Regions from separate parts of the Mesorhizobium sp. P3_A8 genome, predicted to be linked through region 3. Evidence: predicted binding sites of a transcription regulator. Region 3 holds the regulator's gene; each other region holds the start of a gene.
The links. The regulator PhoB, encoded in region 3, activates phosphate uptake and scavenging genes when phosphate is short. The targets are predictions, from matches to a motif close to TGTCATNNANCTGTCAT.

Region 1 (10,620 bases), on a different contig from region 3:
GGCCTCTCCATTGACGTGCACCTTGATGCTGGCGTTCTCAGCCTCTGTGTCGTTGAGCAGATCAAGCGTGATAGCGATCTCGTCCCGATCGCCCGAAGTCCGCGCATCGGCGGCAAGCACGATTGCCAGCGGTGGCGCCTTGCCATCGCCTACTTGGGCGGTCCGCCCTGAAAACACATCATCAGCCAGTTCCGCCGTGCGTGGCGGGCTCGTGCGGCGCTGTGTTGATTGCTCGTAATCGCCGGCCATGCGCAGCAGCCTTTCATCGTCATAGGCCTTGCCGGCGAAGGTCAGGCCGACCGGCATGCCGATGTCGGCCATGGTGCCCATCGGCACGGTGACGGTTGGGATGCCGAAATGGCGCCAGACCAGATTGCCGTTGGCGACCCAGGTGCCGTTGCGCCACGCTAGCGCCGCAGACGCCTCGTTGATGTCGGCATCGGCCGGACCGACATCGGCGGCGGCGGGCAGAACCACGGCGTCGATGCCTTGTGCATCGAGCCAATCCTCGAAATCGATCCGCCTTGTCGCCTCTAGCCCCTTCAGGCCGTCCTCCAGCGTTGGAATATCGGCGAATGGCGTGACGCCGGATTTGGCTCGCTCGACATATTCCGCCAGGTCGAAGCCACCCTCGTAGCGATCAGGCAAAGTGCCTGGCGGCTGCGGAAAGATTTTGGGGCCGTCGACCGAGGCGAGATCGGGAAGCGCCGGGTCGGCATTGGCGCGCAAAAAATCGTCCCAGCCCCAGATGCAGAGGTCCCAGAGTTCGTGGTCGGCGAATTCTTTCGGCACCAGCCCGCGCTCGACCAGGGTGCGGGTGCCGGGGCGGTCGCGCTCATAGTTGGAGACGACGGGAAAATCGACCTCCACCACTTCGGCGCCAAGCCTCTTGAGATCAGCCGCCGCCTGTTCCCATAGCGCCAGCACGGAAGCGCGGGTTTCGATCGGTTGATCGGCCCCGCTGTCTCTGCCGATATACATTCTGGGCACGCCGAGCCGCTTGCCCTTCAGCGAGCCGGCAAGCGCCAGATCGGTATAGCGTTGCGGCCGTACCTCGGAACCTTTCGGCAGGGCGACCCAGGACTGCGCGCGCCAGAAATCGCCTCGCGTTTCCGGGTCGTCGGCGACAATGATGTCGAGCAGTTCGAGCATGTCGGGCATGGTCCGCGCGTGCGGCACCACGACATCCATGGTCGGCACCAGCGGCCAGTTGCCGCGCACGGAAATGACGCCGCGCGACGGCGTGTAGGCGACCAGCGCATTGTTGCTGGCCGGCGCGCGGCCGGACGACCAGGTCTCCTCGCCGAGTCCGAAGGCGCAGAAGCTGGCGGTCGTCGCCGTGCCCGAGCCGTTGGACGAACCGGATGCAAAGGCTGCGGTCAGATAGTCGGCATTGTAGGGGCTTTCGGCGCGGCCATAGACGCCGCGCTGCATGCCGCCATTGGCCATGGGCGGCATGTTGGTGAGGCCGATCAGCACCGCGCCGCCGGCACGCAGCCGGGCGATGGTGAACGCGTCCTCATTGGCGATGAGATGCTCGAAGGCCGGCGAGCCGGCGGCCACCGTCAGGCCCTTGACTTTGTAGCTGTCCTTGGCGGTGTAGGGGATGCCGTCGAGTGGCCCGAGCAGGGCACCATCGCGGCGCCGTTGGTCGGAAGCGGCGGCCTCCTCGAACATCGCTGGATTGAGCACGGGAACCGCGTTGAGGCTGATGCCGTGGCGATCGAAATGCGCGATGCGCCAGAGATACGCACCGACCAGTTCCACGCTGGTGATGAGGCCGTCCTCAAGCGCACAGCGCAATTGGTCGATCGTCGCTTCGACGAGATGAAGGCTGGCGTCGGTCATCACTGGTTCCAAACTGTCGTTTCGACACTATGGATGAGCGAGCCCGCCGGCTTCGGCAAGAGCCAATCAGCAGTCTTTGTTTTTGTAGCCGTCCTTTCGGCCCGGTTCAGCCGCTCTCCTTCATGCGCTCGATAATCTGCGCCATCAGCGCTAGGTCGCGGCGTGAATCGGCGAGGTCGGTCAGCGGCTTCGTGCCTTCGGCGATATGGCGATGGAAAATCTCCAGCTCGTTGGAGAAGGCGTCGCCATAGAGCGGCCCGAAGCTTTTTGTCACCGGGCCGAGTGAGCCGGCGTCGGTCACCTCCAGCCGGGTCGGCAGGCTGCGGATATAGGGCGTGTCGTAGATGATGCGCACGCGCCTGGTGTTGGAGCGCACTTCGATCATGGCGTCGAACAGGCCGAGATCATCGACCACCGCGTCGTAGAGGCAGGCGAAATGGCCGTAGTCGAAGGTGATGCTGGTGTTGGCGCCGCCATTGGTGCGGTGCGCGGCCACCACGCCTTTGGGTTCGCCAATGAGCCCGCGCATCGCCGAAATGTGGTGCGAGGAGAGAGCCGTCAACCCGCGATAGGCGCGCACCAGGTCGGCGGGGGCGTCGGCGCCGACGACCTCGCGGATCAGTGCGTCCCGCTCCTTGGCGCCGCGCGCCAGCAGGGCAGGGTCGATGTCTCGGGGATAGAGGACATTCTGGCTCTTCTTGAGGAAATGCCGGCCTTCCGAGATCAGGTCGAAGATGCGGACATGGGTGATGTCGGCATGGGCGGGGAGTTCGTCCCTGGCCGCCAGATAGGCCGGCGCGTAGCGGCGCATGTAGCCGACGAACAGGGTCTTCTTGTAGGCCGGCATCAGCGCCAGCAACTCGTCGATCTCGCGCACCGTGAGACAAGCGGGCTTTTCCAGCAGGATATGCTTGTCGGCTTGAATCGCCGCGCGCACGAAGCGGCTGTGGGTGTCGTCGGACGACAGCACGAACACCACATCGATATCAGGCGAAGCGATCAGCGCCTCGGCGGTTTCGAAGGCTCTTGCCGTCGCATGTTGCGAGGTGATGAGCGTCACCAGGCTTGGCGACACGTCGTATACGCCCGCGATTTGCCAGCGGTCGCGCTGGTCGGCCAGCACAGGCAGATGGATCGACTGCGCGACTTCTCCAAGACCCACAAGTCCGACACGAAGTGGTGCCACTCTCAAACTCCTTGATTTCATTTCCGGCCCAGGCGGCCAACGGTTGATTTCACGATTGGGCGGTCAGGCCGCGCCGGTGACCAGCGCGACGAGCTCATTGCCCGTGGTCTCCGAGGCGCGCACGGTCGCTGCCATCTTTCCAGCCCGCATCACCCAGATCTGGTCGGACAGGCGCCGCACCTGATCGAAATTGTGGCTGACCAGGATGACGCTCACCGACTGTTCGCGCAGGCGCCGGATCAGCGCCTCGACATTGGCGGTTTCCTGCACGCCAAGTGCGGCGGTCGGTTCGTCCATCACCACCAGCTTGGCGCCGGAGCCGACGGCGCGGCAGATCGAGATCGCCTGCCGCTGGCCGCCCGACAGGCGGCGCACACGCTGGTTGATCGACGGCACGTTGATCGACAGGCGCGACAGCATGGCGCGCGCCTCGCGTTTCATTGCCTTGCGGTCGAGGAACGCGAAGGGGCCGATGCGGCGCACGAGCTCGCGGTTGAGAAACAGGTTCTGCGCCACCGTCAGTTCATCGATCAGCGCCAGGTTCTGGTGCACGGTCTCGATACCGGCTTTGCGCGCCCCGTCCGGGTTGGAGAAGGGATGCTCTCGGCCATCGAAGACGATCGAGCCGGCATCCGGCACATGCACGCCGACCAGGCAGCGGATCAGCGTCGACTTGCCGGCGCCATTGTCGCCGATGACGGCGGTGACCTCGCCGCGGCGGGCCTTGAAGGCAACGTCGGTGAAGGCGCGCACGCCGCCAAAATGCTTGCTCAGGCCGTCGCAGGCGATGATCGCGTCGGAGGCAGGGGAGGGGCTGACGGCGCTCATTTCTGGTACCGCATGATCAGCGCCGCCAGCACCACGATGGCACCCACGGCAAGCGGTTGGTAGAAGGCCGAGACGTTGAGCAAGGTCAGGCCGTTGACGAGTGCTGTCAGCATCAGCGCGCCGATGGCCGGGCCCAATATGCTGGCGCGGCCGCCGAACAGGCTGACGCCGCCCAGCACCACCGCCGCTACCGAATTCAGGAGCAGGCTGGTGTTGATCTGCGGTTCGGCCGAACCGATGCGGGCGACCAGAAGAATGGCCGCTAGGCCGGCGCAGAACCCCGAAATGGTGTAGGCGGCGATCTTGACGCGGTTGGTGCGGATGCCGAGCGCGCCGGCGCTCTCGACCTGGCCGCCGGTCGCCAGCAGATGGACGCCAAAGCATGTGTGGTAGAGTGCGATATGCGCTGCGATGACGGCAGCGATCGCCACCCAGACCGGATAGCCGAACGGCCCGAACGAGCCGGAGGCAAGGCGCAGCAGGAAGGTCGAGCCGACCATGGTCGGTTCGCCGCCCGACATGATGAGACCAAGCCCGGTGATGGCCGACAGCGTGCCGAGCGTCACCACGAAATCGGGAATTTTGCCGACGGTGATGATCAGGCCGTTGAGGAAGCCGATGGCGCTGGTGGCGAGTACCGCGAGCACGCAGGCGATGAAGATACCGTAGCCTACCGCATTGACGAGGCCAAGCACGATGGCGCCAAGCATGACGGCGGCGGCCAGCGACAGGTCGATGCCTGAGGTCGCCACCACGAAGGTCTGGCCGATCGACAGCACGGTCAAGATCGCCGACGCCAGCAACAGCGCCTGCAAATTGGCGACGCTGAGAAAGACCGGCTGGGCGATGCCGAAGACGATGACGAGACCGACCAGGCCGACGACGGATGCCCAGTCGGCCCAAAAGGAAGGATCCAGGAGGAGAGCCGACAGGGAGGGGCGGCTCTCCTCCGCCGCGCCCGCCGAATGGGCGACGGGCGCGTTGTCTGTGGAATTGCTCACTTCAGCATCTCGCGGAAGGGATCGGGATAATCGCCGCCGGGGCGCGGAAAATTCGTCAGCGAGGCATCGGCATTGGCCTTGTTGATCAGGAGCACAGGTGCGGGCACGTTGGCGGGCAGTTCCTTGCCCTTGGCGGCCAGCGCACAGGCTTCGACCCCCATGGCGCCGACGACATAGGGATATTGCGCCACGGTGGCCGTGAGCTCGCCTGCCGCGATCGACTTCAGCGCATCGACGATGCCGTCGAGGCCGATCACCTTGACGTCCTTGCCGGAGGTCTGCACGGCGCGTTCGACGCCGAGCGCCATGATGTCGTTGGCGGCGAAGAATCCGGCGAGATCGGGATGGGCGGCGAGGATGTCGGTGGCGGCGGTCAACGCCTTCTCACGATCCCAGTCGGCGCTCACCATCACCACCACCTCGAGCTTGCCTTCGACAGCCTGCTTGAAGCCCTTGATGCGGGCGTTGGAGCCGACATCGCCGACGATACCGGCGATCAGCGCGACCTTGGCGCCCTTCGGCACCAGCTTCAGCATTTCCTCGCCGGCCAGCGCGCCGGCGGCGACATTGTCGGTGCCGATATAGGTGGAGACGGCAAAGCCGGCGGCCTTGGCCTGTTCGGCGTCGATGGTCGAGTCGATGTTGACGATCGGCTTCTTCTTCTGGGCGACCGGCACCAATGCCTGGACGAGGTTGGAGACGCTGATCGGGTTGACCAGATAGCAATCGAAATCCTGCATGGCCATTGCGGTCAGGCGATCGGCCTGGCCGGTGGCGTCGCCCATATTGGCGGCGGCCTGGACGCTGACATTGACGCCGTTGGCCTTGCCCTGCTCCTCGATGCCCTTCTGCATGGTTTGGAAAAAGGGGTTGTCGAGGCCCTTGACGATGGCCGCGACCTTCGCCGCGTCCTCGGCATGGGCCGAGACGATGGTTGCCAGCAGGCCCGCGCCAAGCAGTCCTGTGCCGAGCTTTAAGCCATTAAATACGCTCATGGTTTTCCTCCTCCTTATTGTTTGATGTGCCGTCGCATCAGTTTCGGTGTTCGGCGAACGAAATGGCCGACAGGACGCAAGCGACCCCAACGCTTGGTGTCACGAACTGCCGACACATCGCTGCCAGCCGCTGGATATGCGGCTCGTGGCCCGGTGCGGGCGCTCGTTCATGTCAGGCATTGCTCCTCCCAGAGCGCCGGCTGATGCCTTGCCGGCGTTTGCGCATGTTTCAGAAAAAATTGACACGCGTCAAGATTTAAAATGGTGCGAAGTGATTTTCACCGCTCCGCCGCACGACATCGCTCGCATGTCGGCCGGCGCCAGTGGCACATCCGTTCCATGGTCATAAAAGAAGCATCAGCCGTTGCAACTTTCGGCGGGCGGTGTGCGTTAGGGATTTTCTCAGGGGGGGAACACGAGGTTGCATTGGACCGCTTTGAGATCCTGAACGAGCCGTCGGGCAGGTATTCCATTTTCGACACGCAATTGCCGGCAATGCAGGGAGGCAGGACATTCATCGGGCGCTACCGGTACCAAGTGCCGCTGGTCCTGCTTGCAGCCATGGAAGCGGACGGCAAGCCGTGGGCGCCGCCTTCGCTGTCATCGCTGAGCAACTGTCAGACAAATAATACAGATCCGACACACCAAAACGGCTTGCAGACGTAAGCTGAGGCTCGCAGAAGTTGCGCAAAAAGCATACCGTTGAAGAAAAACTTATATCGTCATCCAGCATGAAAGGGGAATCATGCCTGACCAGAATGCTCTGATCCGCGCCGCCATCGGACGGCTGCTTTCCGAGAAAACCGGAATGGCGGTCATTTCCATGAGAGAGAGTATTACCGAGCTGCTGGCCATAACCGGTGCGACGCTGGCCGTCGAAACCCTGCAAGACCTGCTGCTGGAAATGGCTGAAGTGCGCGGCATGATGGTCGCGCTCGACGTTTGACTAGACCAGTTCAAGACTAGACCAGTTCAAGTTCCTCGAAAACCGCGAACGGCTGCAATCGGCGATGGCTCAGCGTGCCGTCGCCGTAGATCATGCGGCCGGCGCGGAAGGTGGCACGCACTCGCGGCACCGGCTGGCGGTCGGCGACGACAAGATCGGCCAGAAGGCCGGTCTCGATAGCGCCGCGATCGGTGAGCCCCAGGGCGTAGGCCGGGTTGGCGCTTGTCAGCGCTGCCGCCGCCGCGAGGCCATCGTCGCGCAGCTCCGCCAGACCAAGCACGGCCGGCAGGATCGAGGCGGGGTGATAGTCGCTGGCCAGCATGTCGAGCAGCCCGGCCTCGTAGGCCTGGCGGGCGGAAAGATTGCCGGAATAGGACTCGCCGCGCAGTGCGTTGGGCGCGCCCATGGCGGTGTGCATGCCGAGCCTGCGGGCTTCCTGCGCCGCTTCCAGGGTCACCGGGAATTCTGAGAGCGCAGCACCCAGGCCGTGGACCAGTTCCACCTTTTCCAGCGTGTCGTCGTCATGCGAGGCAAGCACGATGCCGGCGGCTTGCGCACGCGCCGACAGATCCTGCAGGGCGTTCAACACATCGCCCTGGCCGTTACGGCCGGCGATGCGCTTGCCGACGACCTCGGATGCGTTCGCGACGGACATGCCGCGCTCCTTGGCGATGCGGGCGATGTAGAGTTCGACGTCGCGGTATTGTCCCTGTCCGGGCGTGTGATCCATCAGCGAGATCAAATGCAGCCTGCCGGCATCCATCAACTTCTGCAGCATGGGAAGCGCCGGGGCGAAGGTCACTTCGAAGCGGGCATGGATGCGGTGGTCGACCAGCAAATCGTCCTTCATGCCGGCAATGGTGTCGATGATATCGGTCGTATGGTCTTCCGAGCGCAGCACGCCACTGGTGACGCTGGCGCCGATGAAGGAAAGCGCGGCATAGGCAGTGGTGATGCCGCAGGAGGCGAGCTTCTTGTCGAGCTCGGCAATGCCGATCCGCATCGGCACATGCACGCCGGTGCGCGGCTCGACTTCCTTCTCGACCATGTCGCCATGCATGTCGATGAAGCCGGGCAGCAGCAGGCGGCCGCCGCCTTCGATGTCGGCATGCTCGACAGGCTTGTCGCGAATCTCGGCGATCCGGCCGTTCTCGATCCTGATCGCGCCGTTCGGGATGACGCGGTCGCGCAGGACAATTTCGAATTCACTCAGCCACATCAGGGTTCTCTTCGATCGACAAGGTGGGCGACATCGTCGGGGTGTGGAAGACCAGGATCATGGCGATGATGCGCCGGCTTGCCGCGCCTCGATCACGATCTCTCCAGGATCATTGCGATGTTTTCTAGTTCACTCGAATGCCGGTTTCCATTTGATTTTTATGACATTTTCATGAAAGCCGGTGTTCCCGGAGCGCTTGGCTCAGCCGGTACGGGATCGTTCCGACAGCCATTCGGCGGTTTGCTGGCTGGCCTGTTCGGCGGAAAGCTCGAGGCTGAGCCCTTGTAGCAGGCCGTGCAGGAAGACCCCGGTGAAGCAGTCGCCGGCACCGATCGTGTCGGGCACGGAGACCTGCTTCAACGGCGTGACGTGGTTCAGCACCTTGCCGTCATAGAGCGATATCGGGCGCGTTCCATCGGTCAGCACCAGTGTCTTCAAGCGTGGCCCGGCGATCCCTGTTGCTCGCTCCCAGATCGCTCGCGTGTCCTCGCCGGGAAAGTCGGCGCGCGATCCGATGACGATGTCGGCCGGACGCGGCGAGGCGCTGCGCAGCGGAAATTGCGAAATGACAAGCGGAATCGTCTTCAGAGAGGCGATGAGGCCGGTATCGAGCACCAGGGCGTTGAGATAGGCGGCGTCGCCGCTGACAGGCTCCGGTGCGGCGAAGGGCGGGCGCATCTGGCCGCCGGGGTTCAAAATGGTGCGCTCGCCATTCGGCTCGAGCAGGATTTCGGTAAACCGGGTTTCGCCGGCCCAGATGGTGACGGTGCCGGTATCGATGCCGCTCGCCTGCAATGTGGCGAGCGCTGCCCGGCCATGGTCGTCGTCCATCAGATTGCTGATCAGCCGAACATGGTTGCCGAGCCTGGCCAGTTGTGTGCCGGTATGGAAGCCGCCGCCGCCGAGCCTGACGCTGCGGTTGGAATAGACAATGCGCGCGCCCGAGGCGAGGGGCGAGGACAGCGACCAGACCTGGTCGTAGTTGACATGGCCGACAACGATGACTGTGCTCATGGTCCCTGCTTTTTCGCCTTCTGGTTTTCGCCCAGGCCCGGCGCCAGCGCATCGACGATGATGCGCTGCGCGAGCAGGCATAGCACCAGGACCGGCACCAGGGACAGCAGGCTGCTCAACGTGCTGGCGCAGGCGGCGAACGCCAAGGACTGCGCAGCCTGGCTACACCCCGAGAATAAAATCGGCGCAGCGGTCGGCGATCATGATCACCGGGGCGTTGGTGTTGCCGCTGATCAGGCGCGGCATGATCGAGGCGTCGCAGATGCGCAGGCGCGGGACGCCGCGCACGCGCAGTTGAGGATCGACCACCGCGTCGTCGTCGCTGCCCATCCGGCAGGTGCCGCAGGGGTGATAGACGGTCTTGGCGTGCTCAAGGATGTGATCGACGATGGATTGATCGGAAAGATCGGCGTCCTCGCCCGGCGATAGTTCCTCGGCGATCACCGCCCGCAGCGCCGGCTGGCGCAGGATATTGCGGGCGATCTTCATGCCGGCGAGCAGAAGGGCGAGATCGTCCGGATCGGACAGGAAGCCGGTGGTGAAACGGATCGGGTCGGCCGCATCGCGCGAGCGCAGGCCGACCGTGCCGCGCGATTTCGGCCGCAGTACACACGGGTTGAGCTCCATGCCGTGGCGTTCGATCGAGCCGTGTTCGGCGCTTTCGATCATCATCGGCAGGACGTGGAACTGGATGTCGGGTCTTCCGTCGCCATCGGTATCGAAGAAGCCGCCGCTCTCGACGACGTTGGAGGTGAGCAGGCCGGTCCGGAACAGCAGGTATTGCAGACCGTGGCGTAGCGCCCGCAGGCCGCGGTCTTCGCCCAGCAGCGAGATCGGCCGGCGTGTCAGCGCATAGACGGGAGCGGCGACATGGTCCTGCAGGTCGCGGCCGACCGCGGGCATGTCGCGGATGACGGGAATGCCGAGCGACGCCAGATGTTCGGCCGGCCCCAGGCCCGACAGCATCATCAGTTTCGGGGTCGCCAGCGCGCCAGCGGTGAGGATCACCTCGGCCTTTGCCGTCGCCGCATGGCTTTTGCCGTCCGACGTGGTGTAGGCAAGGCCGCTCGCCGCGCCGTTTTCCAGCGTCACGCCGGTGACCAGCGCATCGGTGACGACGGTGAGGTTGGCGTTGCCGGCCAGCGGCCTCAAAAACACCTTTGCCGCCGACTGACGCTCGCCGTTGGCGGTCGTCGTCTGGTAGAAGCCGACGCCTTCCTGCTCGACACCGTTGAAGTCGTCATTGTAGCGATAGCCGGCCTGTTGCGCGGACTTGACATAGGCCAATGACAGCGGGTGGCGATGGCGGGGATCGGAGACCGGCAGCGGTCCCTCGGTGCCGTGGCGCTCGCCGGCCAGGCGCTCATTGCGTTCCAGCCGCCGGAACACCGGCAGCACCTCGTCCCAGCCCCAGCCGGGACAGCCGAGATCGCGCCAGCCATCATAGTCCTGTGGCTGGCCCCTGATGTAGAGCATGGCGTTGATGGAGGAGCCGCCGCCCAACGTGCGGCCCTGCGGCACCGGCAGCCGGCGGCTGCCGACGCTCGGCTCCGGTTCGGATTCGTAGATCCAGCTGCGCGCCG
Region 2 (10,620 bases), on a different contig from region 3:
TGTTCGACGGCGCCACCTTCGAGATGTTCCTCGACGCGGTCGGCGGCCACAAGCGCTGCAACATCAACTACGACCCCTCACACTTCCTGCTGCAGCAGCTCGACTATCTCGAATTCATCGATATCTATCACGAGCGCATTAAGGCCTTCCACGTCAAGGACGCCGAGTTCAATCCGACCGGGCGGCAAGGCGTCTATTCCGGCTATCAGAGCTGGACCAACCGTGCCGGCCGCTTCCGTTCGCTGGGCGACGGGCAGGTGGATTTCGGCGGCATCTTCTCCAAGCTGACGCAGTACAATTATGATTCCTGGGCAGTGCTGGAATGGGAGTGCTGCCTGAAGCATCCCGAAGACGGTGCTGCCGAAGGCGCGCCCTTCATCCAGCACCACATCATCCGCGTGACGGAAAGGGCGTTCGACGATTTTGCCAGCGGCACCACGGACAAGAAGCTGCTGCGCGCGATGATGGGAATTTAACGGAGAAGAAAATGGTTGGCGCATCGAAGTCGGAAACGGGAGGCGGCCCGATCCGCTATGGCATGGTCGGCGGCGGGCAAGGCGCCTTCATCGGGGCGGTGCACCGGATCGCGGCGCGCTTGGACAATGACTTCGTGCTGGTCGCCGGTGCACTGTCGGCGAATCCCGAGCGCGCCAAGGCTTCGGCAGCCGAGCTCGGGCTTGATCCGGACCGCAGCTACGCCTCCTATGCCGAGATGGCCAAGGCAGAGGCCAAGCGCCCCGACGGCATCGAGGCGGTGGCGATCGTCACGCCGAACAATGTCCATGTGCCCGCGGCCAAGGCTTTCCTAGAGGCCGGCATCCACGTGATCTGCGACAAGCCGCTGGCAACGACGCTGGCCGAGGCGAAGAAACTCGCCGCTGTGGTCGAGAAGACCGGCAAGGTGTTCGTGCTCACCCACAATTATACCGCCTATCCGATGATCCGGCAGGCACGCGAAATGGTGGCCAAGGGCGTGCTCGGCGACATCCGCATCGTGCAGTCGGAATATCCGCAGGACTGGCTGACCGAGGACCTCGCCGCCACCGGCCAGAAGCAGGCCTCGTGGCGTGGCGATCCGAAACAGGCGGGTGCGGGCGGCGCGCTGGGCGACATCGGCACGCATGCCTATAATCTCGCTCGCTTCGTCTCGGGGCTGGAGCTTGACTCGTTGTCGGCCGATCTCGATGCCTTCGTGCCGGGTCGGCTGCTCGACGACAATGTCAACGTCATGCTGCGCTTCAAGCCCACCGGCAAGACGCATCCGGCCAAGGGTATGATCTGGGCGAGCCAGGTGGCGCCCGGCCACGAGAACGGGCTGAAGCTGCGCATCTATGGCTCGAAGGGCGGGCTTGAATGGGTGCAGGCCGATCCGAACTATCTCTGGTACACGCCGTTCGGCCAGCCCAAGCAATTGATCACCCGCAACGGCGCCGGCGCGCTGCCGGTGGCGGGCCGTGTCAGCCGTGTGCCGTCAGGCCACCCGGAGGGCTATCTCGAAGGTTTTGCCAACATCTACCAGGAAGCCGCGCGGGCGATCCGGGCTGCACGACGCAAGGGCGGCAAGCCGCCCAAGGATGTCGTCTTCCCGACCATCCAGGATGGCGTCGAAGGCATGGCCTTCATCGAGGCCTGCGTGAAGTCATCGAAGAAGAATGGGGCGTGGACGAAACTCTAAAACAAAAACGATCCGGGGGGATCAAACGGGGGGAGGGGCGTCGATGAAAATCGGCATGTGCATGTTTTTGTGGACGACGGCGGTGTCGAAGAAGCACGAGAAGCTGCTTCGTGACATCAAGGCGACTGGCTTCGATGGCGTCGAGATACCGATCTTCGCCGGTGTGCCGGACGACTACAAAAAGCTCGGTGACCTGCTCGACCGTATCGGGCTGGAGCGGACCGCGGTCTCGGCGATGGGCGATCCTTCAATGAACCTGATCTCGCCGGATACCGCGACCCGCAAGGCCGGTATCGCGTACATGAAATGGGCTGTTGATTGCGCTGATGCGCTTGGCGCCAGGACGCTCAGCGGGCCGCTGCACTCGACGCTCGGCGCCTTCTCCGGCAGCGGGCCGACACCCGCCGAGAAGAACCGTTCGGTCGCCTCGCAGCGCACTATCGGCGACCATGCCGGCAAGCGGGACGTCACCATCGGGCTGGAGGCGCTGAACCGCTTCGAATGTTATCTGATGAACACGATGGCGGACCTGTCGGAGCATATCGATGCCATCGGCAGGCCGCATATCAAGGCGATGTACGACACGTTCCACGCCAATATTGAGGAAGCCGACCCGATCGGCGCCTACACGAAGCACCGCAGGAATGTCGTGCACATCCACATATCGGAGAACGATCGCGGCGTACCGGGGCGCGGCAACATCCCGTGGAAAGAGACGTTCGCGGCGATCCGCAAGAGCGGCTATGACGACTGGCTGACGATCGAGTCGTTTGGGCGTTCGCTGAAGGATCTGGCGGCGGCGACGAAGGTGTGGCGCGATTTCGCGGAAACTCCGGAAGCGGTTTATCGGGACGGGTACAAGCATATCAAGAACGGGTGGAAGAAGGCGGGGTGAGGGCGCGGCTGCGCGTTGCTGGCGAGGGTTTAGAAACCTACCAAACGTTGGCGTCAAAATTTTCGTTGCGAGGCGCCTAACCCTGCTCGGCCTGTATCCTGTTGTAGTCGTGGATCGTCCGGCTCAACCGGCGGCGCAGGAAGTTCGAGATGTTGTCGAAGATGAAGACGACGAGCAGGATCAGCAGCACCATGTAGAAGACGTTGGCCCAGTTGGAATTGGTGCGCATCGCTTCCCACAATTTCAGGCCGATGCCGCCGGCGCCGACAGCGCCGATGATGGTGGCGCCACGGGTGTTGGATTCCCACTGGTAGAGCGTCTGGCTGATGAACACCGGAATGACTTCGGGCATCACGCCGTAGCGTTGCACTAGGAGGCCGTTGGCGCCGGTCGACAACACACCTTCGCGTGGCTTGTCGTCGATGTTCTCGAGACCTTCCGAATAGACCTTGCCGAGCGTGCCGATCTCGGTGAAGAAGATCGCGGCACTACCGGCCAGCGGCCCGGGGCCGAAGGCGCGAGTGAAGAACAGCGCCCAGATCAGCATGTCGACCGAGCGCATGAAGTCGAAGAAGCGCTTGAGCACCTGGCTGAGCGCCCCGCTCGGCGTGATGTTGCGGGCGGCGAAGAAGGCGAGCGGGAAGGCGACGATACCGCCAAGCAGCGTGCCCAGAAATGCCATGACGATGGTCTGCAAAAGCTTCGTCCAGACGTCGCCATGCTGCCACTGGGCGTTGTTCCAGATGTTGTCGCCGGCCAGCGCCAGGTTCGAGGTGCCCGGCTTCAGTTCGGGCCCGGACACGATCAGCGAAACCACTTCTCCCGCTGATTTACCGAAGAAGGGCGAGCGTGTGTCGAACACGAAATTCGCCCAGCCGAGGAAGCGCTTGCGCACCTTGACGCGGTCGACGGTGACGCGCACCTCGCCGACGAACCCCATCTTGGCCACCACCTCGTCATCATGCGCGGTGATCCAGTCCGGCACCGGGCCTGTGATCACCGGCTTGCCGCCGGTCAGCGAAACCGGCACGGTCTGGCCGTTGGCCACGATCGTCGCCTGAGCCTTGTCGAAGGTGACGGATTTTGCCGGGCCGTCGATCAGCACGGTGAAGGTGCCGTCCGGGTTCTTGATCACCCAGTCTGGGTTGGGGTTTTCGCCCAGCGCGGAGAAGCGCGGGTATTTGGGCGTGATCTCCGGCTGGTCGAGCCGGAACTCAGGCTGCAAATCGTAGCTGACCCATTGTGTCAGGAAGAGCGGCAGACGCTCCCAGTGCGATTCCCGCAACACTTGCGGCAGGCTGAAGAACCACAGGACATAGATGAGGTAAGTCAGGATGCCGACGAACAGGAAGAGCGGCGCGAAGCGCTTGTACAGCGGCCGCCGGAACACCAGGGGATAGCGTTCCGTGATCGACAGCATCTCCTCGGCGGTCATGGTCGCCATGATTTACGCCCCCATCATGAAGGCTTGTTCGCCGACCAGCTTGCGGCGCAGCCAGGCGGAAAACTGGTCGATGATGAAGATGGTGGTGAACAGGAGCAGCACCAGCGCCAGGGTCTTGGCGCCGAAGCCGCGCGAGATGGACAGCTTCAACTCCTCGCCGATGCCACCGCCGCCGACGGCGCCGATGATGGTCGAGACGCGGACATTGATCTCGACGCGCAGCAGTGTGTAGGACATGAAATTGGGCAGCACCTGCGGCAGGCCGGCAAAGCGCACGCGCTCGAACCAGTTGGCGCCGACCGCGCGCAGACCTTCCTCGGCGCGCATATCGATGTTCTCGTTGACCTCGTAGAACAGCTTGCCGAGTGCGCCGATCGAATGCAGGCCGATGGCGATGATGGCGGCGATCGGGCCGATCGAGACGATGGCCGCGAACAGGCCGGCGATGACGATCTCGGGAAAGGCGCGCAGCAGTTCCATGAAGCGCTTGACGATCAGCCGCAGCAGCGGATGGGGCGTCAGATTGCGCGCTGCGATGAACGAGAATGGCACCGCGAAGATGAAGCCGATGAAGGTCGAAACCAGGGCCATGTTCACCGTAGTCAGCATCAGCTCGAAATATTCGGGGACGTAGAACCCGCCCCAGACATAGACGCGGCCGAGCGGGAAGTTGAATTCCTGCGTGCCGGTGTCATGCGGCGAGGCAATGTCGAACAGCGCCCGCCAGACGTCGTTCCAGTCCTTGGGGACGAGCCAGCTCAGGAAATCCAGAATATGCGGCAGCCGGTCGAAAAAATGGCCGGCATTGGCCTCGTCGGCGAACCACATGCTGGCGAACATCGCGGCGAGCAGCAGGCCGACGCCAAGCACCGTATAGAACCGGCGCAGCGACGTCTGGCGTCGCCAGGCCTCGGCCAACTGGTGGGTGGCGCCAGAAGAGGCTGTCAAAGAAGGGGCTGTCACGGAAAGGGTCATGATCGGAGATGCAAAAAGGGCGGCACTTTCGGCGCCGCCCTTTCCGATTTCGCCGTTAGCCGCCGATGGCTGCCTTACGGGCTTCGACGATGACGTTGTAGAAGTCCGGCTTCACCGGAACGTAGCCGGTGAAATCGCCACCTTCGACGCCCTCGAAGCAAGCCTTGTCCTTCTTCGGCAGGTCGGTGAAGAAGGCGGCGAGCTTGGCGGTCATCTCGTCGCCAATCGCCGCGCGCACGACCAGCGGGCCGTTCGGGATCAGGCCCGAGCGCCAGACTTCGACGAAGTCGTTGGGGTCGACGGCGCCCTTGGCGACTTCCTTGTGGAAGGTGCCGGAGGTGTAGCCGTTCTTGAAATCGCCGATGCCGGAGGAATCGTCGACCGCGACGTCGACCTTGCCGTCGCGCACGGCCAGGATGTTGTTCTCATGGCCGCCGTTGAACTGGGTCGAGGCGAAATAGGTCTCGTTGGAGGCGCCGGTGTCCTTCGGAATCTGGGTCAGCGGGATCAGATAGCCGGAGGTCGAATCCGGATCGGCATAGCCGAGCTTCTTGCCCTTGGCCGACTTGATGTCGGTGATGCCGGAGGATTTCAGCGCCAGGCCGATCGAATAATAGCCGGTGGCGCCATCAGTCTGCTGGGTGGTGAGGATCGGGGTGACCGCCTTCGGGTCCTTGATGTAGACGCTGGCGTAGCCGGAAGCGCCGAGTTCGGCGAAGTCGAGCGTGCCGCCGAGCAGGCCCTGGATGACGCCATCATAGTCGGCGGCGGGGAACAGCGAGACCTTCTCGAAGCCGAATTCGGTCTTCAGATGGTCGGCCAGGCACTGGTAGTTGCGCAGCCGGTCGGTTTCGTTTTCACCGCCCAGAATGCCGACGCGGAATTCCTTCAGATCGGCGGCGTGGGCCATGCTGGTGGCCATGGCGAGCACCGAAACGGCGCCGAGAACCATCTTCCTGAACATCTGTTATCTCTCCTGTAGGTTCCGGCCCCGCGCCGGCAGCGTTATCGATTTTGACAGGTGCCCTTGACGTGGGCGGACGATCCGAGCCGCTCTTTGTTGAACTCAGTAGCCTGGGAATGCAGGCTCGAGCGGTCCGGCGGATGCTGCAATCTTTTGCTTGAAGGCAACGCTGGTCGAGGTGATGGCCTCGGCGATTTCGCCGCCATTGCCGTCGGCGCCATAGACGAGACGCACGGCTTCGCGGTTAAGCTCTTCCGGTGGGCCATCGAAGACGACCTTGCCGGCAGCCATGCCGATGATGCGGTTGCAATAGGTGCGCGCGGTATCGAGCGTGTGCAGATTGGTGACGACGGTGATGCCTTCGCGCAGATTGATGTCCTGCAGCGAATCCATCACCACCTTGGCGTTGAGCGGGTCGAGCGAGGCGATCGGCTCGTCGGCGAGGATCACCCTGGGCTGCTGCATCAGGGCGCGGGCAATGGCGACGCGCTGCTGCTGCCCACCAGACAAGGTGCCGGCGGGTTGAAGCGCGGTGCGGGCGATGTCGAGCCGCTCAAGGGCGGCGACCGCCTCGGCGCATTCGGCGCGCGAGAACATGCCGAGAAGATTGGACAGGGTCGAACGGTGGTTCAACTTGCCAAGCAGCACATTGGTCAGCACGTCGAGGCGCGGCACCAGGTTGAACTGCTGGAAGATCATGGCGCAGTCGCGCTGCCAGCGCCGCAGCGGCGAGCCGCGCAGCTGGGAGACCTCGGCGCCGTCAAAAAAAATCGACCCCTGGCTGGGGTCGACAAGACGGTTGATCATGCGAAGGAGGGTCGATTTGCCGGCGCCCGAACGGCCAATGACGCCAACCATCTGACCCTGCGGGATCGAGATGTTGACATCGTTGACGGCGGTGTTCTTGCCAAATCGTCGGCTGACGCCGCGGATTTCGAGTGTGGCAGAGCTTGCTGACATGGGGCTGGGCTCCAGTCCGGGCCTTATTGATCGTTAGGCTCTCGCCTAACGCAGCCACATGAACCTGCCGTGTCGCCAGCATGTCAGTTTTGTTACGCTCCACAGGCGTGAGGACCGGCGCCCAGCAAGCAATCAGCCGAGCACCAGCAATTCCTCGAAATGCTTCATGTCGCGGAAGGCGCAGAAGGCGGGCGCCTTGATCTCGATCACCGGTGCCTGCTTTGCGAAAAGTGCCAGGCCATCATCGAACAGCGCCTGCCATGCTGCAGCTTTGTCGTCCGCCAGACGCTGGATCTGGTAAGCGAAGGTGATGTGGAAGACGTAAGCGTCATGATCGGGGTGCCGGTAGCCGAACGGCGTCACCAGCGCATCGCGCCATTGACGCATGATGCGCACATCCTCGTCCGTCGCGCCGGCCACGGTGAGCCCGGTCGGCACGATTTCGACCACCTTGACGTTGAACGGACCGAAGCCCTCGAAACCCTTCAGCCGTTCCAGATAGACGCGGGTCATGGCGTCGATGCTGGTGTCGAGCGGCACGTCCTGCGGCCAGTAGGGCAGGCGGCGGCGATATTCGATGATGCCCTGGAACAGCGTCATATGCAGGCTGGAAACGGGCGTGAAGGCGAGCCGGTCGGCGTCAGGCATCGCCAGCATCTTCTCGCGCACCGCAAGCACCACGGCCTCGGACGGGGAACCGCTGACGAGATGGCTGACAACGGTGTTGCCGGGCTCAGTCAGGAAATTGCCTGACCTGTCGTAGCGCGTGCCGAGGTGCGCCGGCGGGGTCGGGTTGGAGCCGGCAAAGAATCCGGCAAGCGAGGGTCTGACGGTGTCGAGCATGGCGATCTCCAGGGAAAGACCGGGTCCTGCCTCGCTGATGTGTCAGGGATATGAAACAGGTTTCCCCATGACGATGATGTGAGGGACTAAGCTTCGTATTTTTCCAAGAAGGCTTCGGCAGACAGTTCTCTGAAATCGTCGAGTGAGGCGCGCAGCCTGGCATGGTCCCAATCCCACCAGGCGAGCGCCTGGAAGCGTTCGGCGGTGCGGCGGTCGAAGCGCTCGCGGATCGGCTTGGCCGGCACGCCGGCGACGATGGTGTAGGGCGCAACATCCTTTGAGACGACGGCTCCGGCGCCAACCGCTGCGCCGTCGCCGACGGTGACACCGGGTAGGACGGTCGAGCCGTGGCCGAGCCAGGTGTCGTGGCCGATGGTGACGCGCTTGGCGCGGCGCTGGGCGAAGAATTCGCTTTCGTGCTCGGCGTCGTCCCAGTAGTCCGAGGCGCGGTAGGTGAAGTGGTGCAGTGTCGGCCGCCAGGTCGGGTGGTTAGTAGCATTGAGGCGCACGCTTGCGGCGATGTTGGCAAACTTGCCGATCGTCGCGCACCAGACGGCGCAATCCTGCATCATGTAGGAATAGTCGCCGAGTTCGCTTTCCGAAACCCGGCTGCGGTCGGCGATCTCGGTCCAGCGGCCAAGTGTAGAATTGTGCACTTCCGCCGTCGGGTGGACCAACGGTGTCTCCGACAGCTTCCTGGTCATGCGGCGAGTTTTCCCGGAGCAAAGGCGGTGACGTCGATGACGCGATCGGACACCGCCTCGCGCACATCGTGGTCGTGGAAGATGCCGAGCAAGGCGACGCCGGCAGCCTTCTTGGCGGCGATGAGTTCGATCACCACGTCGCGGTTGGTGGCGTCGAGCGAGGCGGTCGGCTCGTCGAGCAGGAGGATCGGGTGCTCGGTGATGAAGCCGCGCGCGATGTTGACACGCTGCTGCTCGCCGCCAGAGAAGGTCGCCGGCGGCAGGGCCCAGAGTTTTTCCGGCAAATTGAGCTGCGCCAGCAAGGCGCGTGCTTTGCCACGGGCAATTTCGCGCCCTTCGCCGCGCTCGACCAGCGGCTCGGCGACGACATCGAGCGCCGAGACGCGCGGTACGGTGCGCAGGAACTGGCTGACATAGCCGATCGTTTGCCGGCGTACGGCAAGCACGGTGCGCGGGCTGGCATGCGCAAGATCGATCAGTCCGTCCTCATGCTTGACGATGATCTGGCCCTCGTCGACGGCATAGTTGCCGTAGAGCATCTTCAGGATCGAACTCTTGCCGGCACCGGACGGGCCGCCAAGCACGGTGCATTCACCGGCCTTGATCGAGAACGAGACACCGGAAACGACAGGCAGTTTGATGCCATCACGCAGATGCATGATGAAGCTCTTGGCGACGTCGGAAACAACGAGAGGCGTCGGCATGGTCAGACCTGCAGAATCGAGGAAACGAGCAACTGTGTGTAGGGCGCGCGCGGGTCGTCGAGCACGCGGTCGGTGAGGCCGCTTTCGACAACGCGGCCGTCCTTCATCACCATCATCCGCTGCGACAGCAGACGCGCCACCGCAAGGTCGTGGGTGACGACGATCGCCGCGAGGCCAAGATCGGTGACCAGCCCGCGCAGGAGGTCGAGCAGGCGCGCCTGCACTGACACGTCGAGGCCGCCCGTCGGCTCGTCCATGAACACCAGCCGTGGGCCGGTGACGAGGTTGCGGGCGATCTGCAGGCGCTGGCGCATGCCACCGGAAAAGGCGCGCGGCTCGTCGTCGATCCGGTCTTCCTCGATCTCGACGCGCGACAGCCAGTCGACCGCCGTGGCGCGGATCCTGCCGTAATGACGGTCGCCGACCGCCATCAGCCGTTCGCCGACATTGGCGCCGGCAGACACCGTCATGCGCAGGCCGTCGGCCGGGTTCTGATGGACAAAACCCCAGTCGGTGCGCATCAGGAAGCGGCGCTCGGCCTCGCTCATGCGGTAGAGTTCGCGGAACTGGCCGTCGCGCATTCGGTAGCTGGCGGTGCCTGAGGAAGGTAAGAGCCGCGTCGACAGGCAGTTGAGCAGCGTCGTCTTGCCGGAGCCGGATTCGCCGACGACAGCCAGGACTTCGCCCGGCCACAGATCGAAGGAGACGTTGTCGCAGCCGACGCGCGAGCCGTAGAATTTGGACAGCGCCGAGACGCGCAGCAACGGTTCGTCGGTCATTGTGCCGGCTCCATTTTTTCCGTGACAGAATGGGTTTCCGGGGCAGGATGGGCTTCGGGGGCAAGATGGCCGCGATGGCCGTCCGCCCGCCGCTTCTCGCAATGGTCGGTGTCGGAGCAGACGAACATGTGGCCGCCATGGTCGTCGAGGATGACCTCGTCGAGATAGACATTCTCCGCCGCGCACAGCGCGCAAGGCTGGTCGAAAGTCTGCACCTCGAATGGATGGTCCTCGAAGTCGAGGCTGACGACTTCGGTAAAGGGCGGCACCGCGTAGATGCGCTTTTCGCGGCCGGCACCGAACAGTTGCAAGGCCGGCGAGCGGTGCATCTTGGGATTGTCGAATTTCGGTGTCGGCGAGGGGTCCATCACATAACGGCCCTCGACCTTCACCGGATAGGCATAGGTGGTGGCGATGCGGCCGTGCTTGGCGATGTCCTCATAGAGCTTCACATGCATGAGGCCGTATTCCTCCAGCGCATGCATTTTCCGCGTTTCGGTCTCGCGCGGCTCGAGGAAGCGCAAGGGCTCGGGAATCGGCACCTGGTAGACCAGCACCTGGCCCGCGGTGAGCGGATGTTCGGGGATGCGGTGGCGGGTCTGGATGATGGTGGCGCTGGCGGTATCGGTGGTGACAGCGACATTGGTGACCTTCTTGAAGAAGGCGCGGATCGAGAC
Region 3 (10,620 bases):
AGGAGCCCGTCACCCATCTCGACGGCACGGTGCGGCAGTTGATGACGCGCAAGAGCCGGCTGGTGGCCATCGACGGATCGATGCACCTGGTCGGCTCCAGCACCGACATCACCGACGTCAAGGCGCGCGAGCGGGCGCTGGAAGAGAGCATGCGCGAGAACGAGGTGTTCCGCAGTCTGATCGACAACGTACCGGTGTCGATCTACGCCAAGCGCTCCGATCTCAGGCAGTTCTATGTCAACAAGGGCTGGTGCGACCTCACCGGTCTCAGCAGGGAAGATGCGATCGGCAAGACCGACATCGAGATTTTCGGGGAGGACGGCGAGGCTTTCGTGGCCGGCGATCTGGCCGTGCTGCGCACCGGCGACACCCAGGAGATCGAGGAGACCGTGCGGCTTGCCGACGGCAGCGTCAGGCATCAGTTCGCGCGCAAGGGCGCGATGATCGCGTCGGACGGTTCGCTCTACCTGATCGGATCGACCACCGACATCACGGAACTGAAGATGCGCGAGGCCGAGCTCAGCGAGGCGCGCCAGCGCGCCGTGCTCGCCGACCGCGCCAAGTCGGAGTTCCTCGCCAATATGAGCCATGAGATCCGCACGCCGATGAACGGTGTGCTGGGCATGGCGGAACTCCTGGCCAAATCCAATCTCGATCCGAAGCAGAAGACGTTCACCGACATCATCGTCAAGTCGGGCAACGCGCTCTTGACCATCATCAACGACATCCTGGATTTCTCCAAGATCGATGCCGGCCAGATGGTGCTCGATCCGGCACCCTTCAACCTTGCCGAGGCGATCGAGGACGTGGCGACGCTGGTGTCGACGCGCGCCAAGGAAAAGGACCTCGAGCTCATCGTGCGTGTCGAGCCGAGGCTCGAAAGCCTGTTCATCGGCGATGTCGGCCGCATCAGGCAGATCGTCACCAACCTCGTCGGCAATGCGGTGAAATTCACCGATGAGGGCCATGTGCTGGTCGATGTGACCGGCGAGAAGGTCCCGACCGGAACCAAGCTGACGATCTCGGTTACCGATACCGGGATCGGCATCCCCGAGGAAAAACTGAAACTGGTGTTCGAAAAATTCAGCCAGGTCGACACCTCCTCGACACGGCGGCACGAGGGCACCGGGCTTGGCCTTGCCATCACCTCACGACTGGTCGAGCTGATGGGCGGCACCATCGGCGTCGAGAGCGCAGAGGGCAAGGGCTCGACCTTCTGGTTTACCGTGACGCTGCCCAGGGCCGGTCAGCAGAACGGGCAGCGCATCATGCCGGTGGACGTGACGGGCGCACGCGTGCTGATCGTTGACGACAATGCCGTCAACCGGGCCATCCTGACCGAGCAGATGACCTCGTGGACGTTCGATTCCTGTGCGGCCGAGAGCGGCGCCGAGGGCCTGAAGGTGCTGATCGCCGCCGCTGCCTATGGCGTGGCCGTGGATTGCGTCGTGCTCGACTACCAGATGCCCGAGATGAGCGGCGCCGAAATGGCGCGCATCGTGCGCAACACCGAAGGCCTCGCCGACACGCCGATCATCATGCTGACCTCGGTCGACCAGTCGCTCGCCAACACCAGCTACCGCGATCTCGGCATCGATGCCCAGCTGATCAAGCCGGCGCGCTCCTCCGTGCTTCTGGAAACGCTGGTGGCGACCATCCAGCGCCATCGCCACACCATGGATGGGCCGGTTCAGCAAATCGCAACCGAGAGGCTTGATGCCCCCCAGCGGCCACCGCTGGCGCCGTACGAACAACGCGCGCAATTGCAGCCGCCGCCGGTTCGTCCCAGGCTGCCTGCCACCGGCGATGGCGGACACAGGCTGGATATCCTCGTGGCCGAGGACAATGAGGTGAACCAGATGGTCTTCACCCAGATCCTCGGCGAGACCGGCTACGGCTTCGAGATCGTCGGCAATGGCCGCAAGGCGCTCGACGCCTTCGGCAAGCTCAGTCCGTGCATGATCCTGATGGATGTCTCGATGCCTGAGATGAGCGGGCTCGAGGCGACCGCCGCGATCCGCCGGCTGGAAGAGGAAACCGGTACGCATGTGCCGATCGTCGGCGTCACCGCGCATGCGCTTAAGGGCGACCGCGAGCGCTGCCTGGAGGCGGGCATGGACGACTATCTGCCAAAGCCGATCAGCCCCAGGGCCCTGCTGGAGAAAGTCGAGCGCTGGATCGGCGCCGGCAGCCAGGTCCAACGCAACGCGGGATAGCATCCGGCCGCGTGGTTTCAGGGATCCGAGGAGGCAAGCCGAGGGAATCAATCGCCGATTTGCTGCTACCCCTGCGTGCAATGCCTATGGTGCGATCGCACCATATCAAAGGCCGCGCCGAGCCGGGACAATGGCAACATCGAATTCCGCCCTTGCAGTTACGGGCGGGAGCAGCGACCGCCAGTATGGAACAGCGTCAACCTACCCCAACGGACCTGTTTTTGGCGATGGCCCGGCCATGACACGCTCTGGTCTTGAGCAGCGCACTCCCGTCCGGATTTTCTTCACCTGAAAAAGCCCCGCCGAATCCGGCGGCGGCTCGAGCCGGTGGATGGCTCAAGCCACTGATTCCGGGGGCAAACTCGGATCAGGCCATGATCGCCCGACGCCACCGCCTTTTCCAGTGCCGGCAACGCGTTACCGGGCTGACACGAAACTGTCATGCGACTGTTATAATCGAAGGCTATTGGCCTCAGCGGGCGCTGGTTAGGAAAACGCGCCGAGAGACCATCTTCCGAACAGGAGCAGGCCACATGAGACATTTCATCCGCTCGGCGGCCGTTGCGATCGCAATGGCTACAGCGTCTACCTTCACCCTTTCCGCAGCAATGGCAGCTGACCTTTCCGGCGCCGGCTCGACCTTCATCTACCCGGTGTTCGCCAAGTGGGCCGACACCTACAAGAAGGATACCGGCATCGGCCTCAACTACCAGTCGATCGGTTCCGGCGGCGGCATCAAGCAGGTCATCGCCAAGACCGTGACTTTCGGTGCCACCGACAAGCCGATGTCTGACGCCGACCTGGAAAAGAACGGCCTCGTGCAGTTCCCGATGGTGATGGGCGGCATCGTGCCGATCGTCAACCTCACCGGCGTCAAGCCGGGCGAACTCGTCCTCGACGGCCAGACGATTGCCCAGATCTATCTCGGCGCCATCACCACCTGGGATGATGCCGCGATCAAGGCGCTGAACCCCACCCTCACCCTGCCGTCGACCGCGATCGCCGTCGTACATCGTTCGGACGGCTCGGGCACCACCTTCAACTTCACCAACTATCTGGTGAAGCTCTCGCCCGACTGGAAGGACAAGGTTGGTTCGGACACGGCCGTCGAATGGCCGACGGGCGTTGGCGCCAAGGGCAGCGAAGGCGTTGCCAACACCGTCAAGCAGACGGATGGCGGCATCGGCTACGTCGAATACGCCTATGCCAAGCAGAACAACCTGTCCTACTCCAAGATGCTGAATGCAGCCGGCAAGGTCGTCGAGCCGTCGCTCGAATCCTTCGGCGCTGCCGCTTCGAATGCCGACTTCAAGACTGCCAAGAACTTCAACGTCATCATCACCAACGAGCCCGGCGACGCCACCTGGCCGATCGCGGCTTCCACCTGGGTGCTGATCCACAAGGCTCCGGATGATGCCGCCGCCACCGGCGAAGCCCTGAAGTTCTTTGCCTGGGCCTACAAGGACGGCAAGGAAACCGCCAAGGCGCTCGACTACGTCTCGATCCCCGACAGCGTCGTCGACCTGATCAAGGCTTCGTGGAAGACCGACATCCAGACCGACGGCAAGCCCGTCTACGCCGGCGAGTAACATCCCTTGAAGGAGCGCCGCGCTTGCGGCGCTCCTTTTCCTTCAATTCGAAAGAGCCGAGCTTGACATGAGCGCTGTCCAGGAAGCCTTGCCAGCCGTTAGAGGTTCGCGTGATGCCATCGTCCGACGCTTCGCGCTGACCGACTCGATCTTCCACGGAATGACCCGTGCTGCCGCGATCCTGGTGCTGGTCCTGCTCGGCGGCGTTGCGATCTCGCTGTTTGCCGGCTCCTGGCAAGCCCTCTCGACCTTCGGCTTTTCCTTCCTGACCAGCGAAAGCTGGAACCCGGTGACGGAGAAATTCGGTGCCCTGGCGCCGATCTACGGCACCATCATCACCTCTGCCATCGCCATCCTGATCGCCGTGCCGCTCGGCATCGGCATCGCCGTCTTCCTCACCGAGCTTTGCCCACGCCCGCTACGGCGCCCGATCGGCATGGCGGTGGAACTGCTGGCCGGCATCCCTTCGATCATCTACGGCATCTGGGGCCTGTTCGTGCTGGCACCGTTCCTGCAGACGACGGTGCAGCCCTTCGTCATCAGCGTGTTCCACGGCATTCCCGGCCTCAACAGCCTGTTTGCCGGCCCGCCCTACGGCATCGGCCTGCTGACGTCGTCGATGATCCTGGCCATCATGGTGCTGCCGTTCATCACCTCGATCACCAAGGACGTCTTCGACACGGTGCCTCCCGTGCTGAAGGAATCGGCCTACGGCATTGGTTGCACCACCTGGGAAGTAACCCGCCGCGTCGTCATTCCCTACACCCGCATCGGCATCATGGGCGGCGTCATGCTCGGCCTCGGCCGCGCGCTCGGTGAAACCATGGCGGTGACCTTCGTCATCGGCAACGCGCACCGCATCTCGACCTCGCTGTTCGCGCCGGCAACGACAATCTCCGCCACCATCGCCAACGAATTCACCGAAGCGGTCGGCGATCTCTACACTTCTTCGCTGGTGGCGCTCGGCCTGATCCTGTTCGTCATCACTTTCCTGATCCTTGCCATCGCACGCTACATGCTGATGCGCATCGACGCCCGCACGGGAGCCTGACCGATGTCGACAGCCACGTCGCTTCACCAGAGCCGCAAGCGCAAGAATGGCGTGATGATGACGCTGTGCGTTGCCGCCGCCGGCATCGGCCTTGCCTGGCTGGCGCTCATCCTCGGCGCCCTGCTCTACAAAGGCCTTTCAGGTGTCAATCTTGCGGTTTTCACGGAAATGACGCCGCCGCCCGGCGATGCCGGCGGTCTGCTCAACGCCATCTACGGCAGCATCGTGATGACCATCATCGGCATCATCGTCGGCACGCCGATCGGTGTGCTGGCCGGCACCTATATGGCCGAATACGGCCGCTTCTCGAAGCTCACCACCGTGGTGCGCTTCATCAACGACATCCTGCTGTCGGCGCCGTCGATCATCATAGGCCTGTTCGTCTATGAGCTGATGGTGCGGCCGATGGGGCACTTCTCGGCGATCGCCGGCGCCGTCGCTCTCGCCATCCTGGTCATCCCGGTCGTCGTGCGCACCACCGAGGACATGCTCAACCTGGTGCCCAACGCGTTGCGCGAAGCCGGCACCGCGATCGGCGCCCCGCGCTGGGTGGTCATCAAGTCGGTTGCCTACCGCGCTGCAATGTCCGGCATCGTCACCGGCATATTGCTGGCCATCGCCCGCATCTCCGGCGAGACCGCACCCCTTCTTTTCACGGCGCTGAACAACCAGTTCTGGTCGAGCAATCTCAACGCGCCGATGGCCAGCCTGCCCGTCACCATCTTCCAGTTCGCTCTCAGCCCTTACGAGGAATGGCAGCAGCTGGCCTGGACTGGCGCACTCATCATCACATTGACGGTTCTCGCGCTCAGCATCGTTGCGCGCAGCTTGACCGGACGCAGAGAGGACAAATGAGCCAGATGTTGTCTCCAGACATGACGATCGCCGCCGAGGCAGCCGCCAAGGTAAAGATCGAGGTCAAGAACCTCAACTTCTACTACGGCCAGTCGAAGGCGCTGAAGGATATCACGCTGTCGCTGCCCGAGCGCAGCGTGACCGCCTTCATCGGACCGTCGGGCTGCGGAAAGTCGACGCTGCTGCGCGTCTTCAACCGCATCTATGAGCTCTATCCCAAGCAGACCGCCGAGGGCCAGGTGCTGCTCGACGGCCAGAACGTCCTCGACCGCTCGCAAGATCTCAACCTGCTGCGCACCAAGATCGGCATGGTGTTCCAGAAGCCGACCCCGTTCCCGATGTCGATCTATGAGAACATCGCCTTTGGCGTCAGGCTCTATGAGAAGATCAGCAAGGCCGAGATGGACGGCCGCGTTGAGCAGGCGCTGAAGCGCGCAGCCCTGTGGAACGAGGTCAAGGACAAGCTTAACGCCAGCGGCCTCAGCCTGTCCGGTGGCCAGCAGCAGCGGCTGTGCATCGCCCGCACCGTGGCGGTGAAGCCGGAAGTCATCCTGCTCGACGAGCCAGCCTCGGCGCTCGACCCGCTGTCGACCGCCAAGATCGAGGAGCTGATCGACGAACTGCAGGCCGACTACACGATCGTCATCGTCACCCACAACATGCAGCAGGCGGCGCGCGTCTCGAAGCAGACCGCTTTCATGTATCTGGGCGAGCTGGTCGAGTTCGACAAAACCGAGAAGATCTTCACGTCGCCTCGCGAGAAGCGCACGCAAGACTACATCACCGGCCGCTTCGGCTGATCGCACGCATACGAGGACCAGGATCATGGCCGAACACACAGTCGCAGCCTTCGACGAGGATCTCGGACAGATCAGCAGGCTGATCAGCGACATGGGCGATCTCGCTGGCTCGATGGTCGGCGGCGCCACCAAGGCGCTGCTGAATTCCGACAACGCACTGGCACAGCGCGTGGTCTCCGACGACGCCATCATGGATGCGCGCCAGCGCGAACTCGACGATCGCGCCATCACGCTGATCGCCAAGCGCCAGCCGATGGCCGACGATCTGCGCCACGTCGTCGGCTCGATCCGCATGGCCGGCGATCTCGAACGCATTGGCGATCTTGCCAAGAACATCGCCAAGCGTGTCGGCACCGTTGGTCTCAGCGCCACGCCGCGCGACCTGTCGCATTCCATCGACGCCATGGCGCAGCTGGTGCTGATCCAGGTGCAGGGCGTGATCGAGGAGTATGCGGCGCGCGATGCCGCCGCACTGGCGAAGCTGCGCGCCGACGACGAACGCATCGACGTCAAATACACCTCCGTCTTCCGCGAACTGCTGACCTACATGATGGAAGATCCGCGCAACATCACGGCTTGCACCCATCTGCTGTTCTGCGCCAAGAATCTCGAACGCATCGGCGACCACGTGACCAACATCGCCGAAAACGCCTACTATGTCCTGACCGGCACGCAGTTGCCCGCCAATCGTCCCAAGCAGGACGAGACGGCGATGTCGGCGCCCGCGGCCTGACGCAAGAGGTGACCAATCAATGATCGCGCCACGCATCATGGTGGTGGAGGATGAGGAGCCGCTGGGGGTGCTGCTCCGTTACAATCTTGAATCCGAAGGCTACCAGGTGGAGGTGGTGCCGCGCGGCGACGAGGCTGAGATCCGCTTGCAGGAGAACGTGCCCGACCTTCTGGTGCTCGACTGGATGGTGCCGGCGGTGTCCGGCATCGAACTCTGCCGGCGCCTGCGGATGCGGCCCGAGACCGAGCGGCTGCCGATCATCATGCTGACCGCGCGGGGCGAAGAAAGCGACCGCGTCCGTGGGCTCTCGACCGGCGCCGACGACTATCTGGTCAAGCCGTTCTCGACGCCGGAATTCATGGCTCGCGTCAAGGCGCTGCTGCGCCGCGCCAAGCCGGAAGTCCTGTCCAGCGTGCTCAAGGTCGGCGACATCGTGCTCGACCGTGAATCGCACCGGGTCTATCGCAAGAAGAGCGAGATCCGGCTCGGGCCGACCGAGTTCCGCCTGCTCGAATTCATGATGCGCCATCCCGGCCGCGTCTTCTCGCGCAGCCAGTTGCTCGACAATGTCTGGGGCGAGACGATCTATATCGACGAGCGTACGGTGGACGTGCATGTCGGCCGCCTGCGCAAGGCGGTCAACAATGGCCGCATGCCCGATGTCATCAGAACCATTCGTGGCGCGGGCTACGCGATCAGGGAAGATTGAGCGGGACCTGATTCAGGCAACGTTCTTGCCGGTGCCAGCTCTCGCCTGCACGCCCGGCGCGAAAATCTCCTGGTCGACGAAGGTCAGGGCGCGCATGGCGCAGCCTTCGCGGATCAGCGGCAGTTCGTTCGGTTCGGTGTCGAAGGAAATCGATTTCGAGTGCTGGCCGCCGGCCGTCTGGGCGATGGCCTCGCGCAATGCCGGCTCGATCAGGTCGAAGGCGGCGGCGCTGACGCCGACCATCGCGACGGGTGCGGGGTCGATCAGCGCGAACAGGCTGCCGAGGGCGTAGCCGAGCGCCTCACCGGCCTTGCGGTAGGCTTCGCGCTCGGGCCCGTCGCGTTCCCGTGCCGTCGCGGCCAGTGCCCGCATCTGCGCGTCGCTGACATCGGCGACCGGCTCGGTGTCCTCGCTGAGCTGCCTGGCGTTGCGCCAGATGGCGTAGTTGCCGGCATAGGCCTCGACGCAGCCGCGGCGTCCGCAGCGGCAGAGCGCGCCGCCTGGCCGATGGATCATGTGGCCGAACTCGCCGCCCGAGGAATGGGTACCGGTGAACAGCTCGCCCTTCAGCACCAGGCCCATGCCGATGCCGTGCGACAGAAGGATGGCGATGAAGTCGTCGCGGTAGCGCTCGGGATCGCGCCAACGCAGCGCCACCGCCATCATGTTGCAGTCGTTCTCCATGGTGGCTGGGATGCCGAACTCTGCCTCGAGGATGTCGGCGAAGGCGATGTCGGTCTGCGGCGTGATCGGCGACCACAGCATCGCCCGGGCCTCGGTGTCGGTGATGCCCTGGATCGCCAGCGCGATGCGGGCGACGCTGCGCACGTCGATATCGGGATCCTCGAGGCGGCGCCGTACAATGGCGACGCATTCGCCGATCAGCGCCTCGCGCGACATGGTCAGCGTGTCCAGCCGGCGCTGTTCTTCCGATACCACCTGGCCGGCATAGTCGATGACGGCGACGGAGAGGAAATTCAGCGACAGCACCACGGTCATGACAGCCGCAGCCTCCGGGTTGAGGCCGAGGCCGACCTGCGGCCGGCCGCGCTTGAGTGCGCCGGCCTCGCTCGGCTTGCCTTCGGCCAGTATGCCTTCGCCGATCAGGTCGGAAGAAATCGCCGATATGGTCGAGTGGCTGAGGCCGGTGGTCGCGGCAATCTCGGTGCGCGAGGGCCGACCGGCCCGGCGCACGGCCGCAATCACCATCGCGCGGTTGCGCCGGCGCAAATCGTCGTGGCGGATTCCGACCGACATGTTTTCCCACATCCTCCCGGTCGCCGCGGTTCCTCCAGCCCCTCGAACGCTGCCGGCGACACGGTCAAATACTGGCAGAAGCGGCCCGTCCTGTCATTTATTTATTCCGAGGCTCGAAAAAAATTCATGAGGACATCAAAATCCATCAGAATCGTTGTTGACAGCGTTCCGGTGTTGGATCAGTGTTTTTTCGAGGCTCGAAAAAATAGAGCCTCTGTGCCGGCCTTAGGGCCAGTTTGGTCGCGCCATACGCGGCGCAGGGAGGAATATCATGAAGAGATTCACAGCCGCCATCCTGGCGGGTGTCGCCATGTCGCTGACGCTTGTGTCGGTCGCGCAGGCGAAGGACAAGGTCATCGGCGTTTCCTGGTCCAACTTCCAGGAAGAGCGCTGGAAGACCGACGAGGCCGCCATGAAGAAGGCGATCGAGGCCGCCGGCGACAAGTACATCTCCGCCGATGCGCAGTCCAATCCCGGCAAGCAGCTTACCGATGTCGAAAGCCTGATCTCGCAGGGCGCCAATTCGCTGATCATCCTGGCGCAGGATGCCTCGGCCATCGGCCCGGCCGTGCAGAAGGCGCTGGACGAAGGCATTCCGGTCGTCGGCTATGACCGCCTGATCGAGAACAAGGACGTCTTCTACCTGACCTTTGACAACAAGGAAGTCGGCCGCTTGCAGGCGGCTGCGGTGTTCAAGGCCAAGCCGGAAGGCAATTATGTCTTCATCAAGGGCTCGGGCGCCGATCCGAACGCCGACTTCCTGTTCTCGGGCTCGATGGAAGTGCTCAAGGCGGCCATCGACAGCGGCAAGATCAAGAATGTCGGCGAAGCCTATACGGACGGCTGGCTGCCCGCCAACGCCCAGAAGAACATGGAGCAGTTCCTGACGGCCAACGACAACAAGGTCGATGCCGTGGTCGCCGCCAATGACGGCACCGCCGGCGGCGTCGTCGCGGCGCTGACGGCGCAAGGCTTGGCCGGCACCGTGCCGGTGTCGGGCCAGGACGGCGATCATGCCGCGCTGAACCGCATCGCGCTCGGCACCCAGACCGTGTCGGTGTGGAAAGACGCGCGCGAGCTCGGCAAGAACGCCGCCGAGATCGCCTCGCAGCTGGCCGACGGCAAGAAGATGACCGACATCGCCGGCGTCAAGGACTTCACGACGCCTGGCGGCAACACCGTCAAGTCGCTGTTCCTGACCCCGGTCGCCATCACCAAGGACAATCTAAACGTCGTCATCGACGCCGGCTGGATCAAGAAGGACGAAGTCTGTGCGGGCGTCGCCGCCGGCAGCGTCGCGGCCTGCAACTAAACGGCGTAATACCGTTCGATATCGACGCCGCGGCCCAAAAGCCGCGGCGTTTCTCAAGGGGCTTCCCGCTTCAAATGACTGCGGAAAGCAAATAGCAT

Region 1: a site for PhoB is predicted at 8,184-8,200, ahead of AC1DX4_RS25215 (alpha-D-ribose 1-methylphosphonate 5-triphosphate diphosphatase). Genes of this name have one in related genera too.
Region 2: a site for PhoB is predicted at 6,994-7,010, ahead of phnC (phosphonate ABC transporter ATP-binding protein). Genes of this name have one in related genera too.

The regions. Positions count from the first base shown of each region.
Region 1 covers NZ_JBFUGI010000011.1:223,306-233,925, reverse strand. The annotation lists gene AC1DX4_RS25250 (amidase) at 1-1,848, opposite strand, end outside; gene AC1DX4_RS25245 (Gfo/Idh/MocA family protein) at 1,955-3,034, opposite strand; gene AC1DX4_RS25240 (ATP-binding cassette domain-containing protein) at 3,098-3,862, opposite strand; gene AC1DX4_RS25235 (ABC transporter permease) at 3,859-4,863, opposite strand; gene AC1DX4_RS25230 (sugar ABC transporter substrate-binding protein) at 4,860-5,858, opposite strand; gene AC1DX4_RS25225 (hypothetical protein) at 6,285-6,524, shown strand; gene AC1DX4_RS25220 (hypothetical protein) at 6,604-6,804, shown strand; gene AC1DX4_RS25215 (alpha-D-ribose 1-methylphosphonate 5-triphosphate diphosphatase) at 6,821-8,023, opposite strand; gene AC1DX4_RS25210 (PfkB family carbohydrate kinase) at 8,225-9,037, opposite strand; gene AC1DX4_RS25205 (hypothetical protein) at 9,034-9,183, opposite strand; gene AC1DX4_RS25200 (GMC family oxidoreductase) at 9,200-10,620, opposite strand, start outside.
Region 2 covers NZ_JBFUGI010000003.1:530,995-541,614, reverse strand. The annotation lists gene AC1DX4_RS10420 (sugar phosphate isomerase/epimerase family protein) at 1-476, shown strand, start outside; gene AC1DX4_RS10415 (Gfo/Idh/MocA family protein) at 488-1,675, shown strand; gene AC1DX4_RS10410 (sugar phosphate isomerase/epimerase family protein) at 1,719-2,570, shown strand; gene phnE (phosphonate ABC transporter, permease protein PhnE) at 2,647-4,014, opposite strand; gene phnE (phosphonate ABC transporter, permease protein PhnE) at 4,018-4,989, opposite strand; gene phnD (phosphonate ABC transporter substrate-binding protein) at 5,045-5,953, opposite strand; gene phnC (phosphonate ABC transporter ATP-binding protein) at 6,056-6,913, opposite strand; gene AC1DX4_RS10385 (DUF1868 domain-containing protein) at 7,046-7,756, opposite strand; gene AC1DX4_RS10380 (DapH/DapD/GlmU-related protein) at 7,843-8,460, opposite strand; gene phnL (phosphonate C-P lyase system protein PhnL) at 8,457-9,164, opposite strand; gene phnK (phosphonate C-P lyase system protein PhnK) at 9,167-9,943, opposite strand; gene AC1DX4_RS10365 (alpha-D-ribose 1-methylphosphonate 5-phosphate C-P-lyase PhnJ) at 9,940-10,620, opposite strand, start outside.
Region 3 covers NZ_JBFUGI010000013.1:30,117-40,736, forward strand. The annotation lists gene AC1DX4_RS26950 (PAS domain-containing protein) at 1-2,216, shown strand, start outside; gene pstS (phosphate ABC transporter substrate-binding protein PstS) at 2,750-3,805, shown strand; gene pstC (phosphate ABC transporter permease subunit PstC) at 3,873-4,856, shown strand; gene pstA (phosphate ABC transporter permease PstA) at 4,860-5,711, shown strand; gene pstB (phosphate ABC transporter ATP-binding protein PstB) at 5,708-6,511, shown strand; gene phoU (phosphate signaling complex protein PhoU) at 6,537-7,244, shown strand; gene phoB (phosphate regulon transcriptional regulator PhoB) at 7,264-7,953, shown strand; gene AC1DX4_RS26985 (ROK family protein) at 7,966-9,210, opposite strand; gene xylF (D-xylose ABC transporter substrate-binding protein) at 9,482-10,522, shown strand.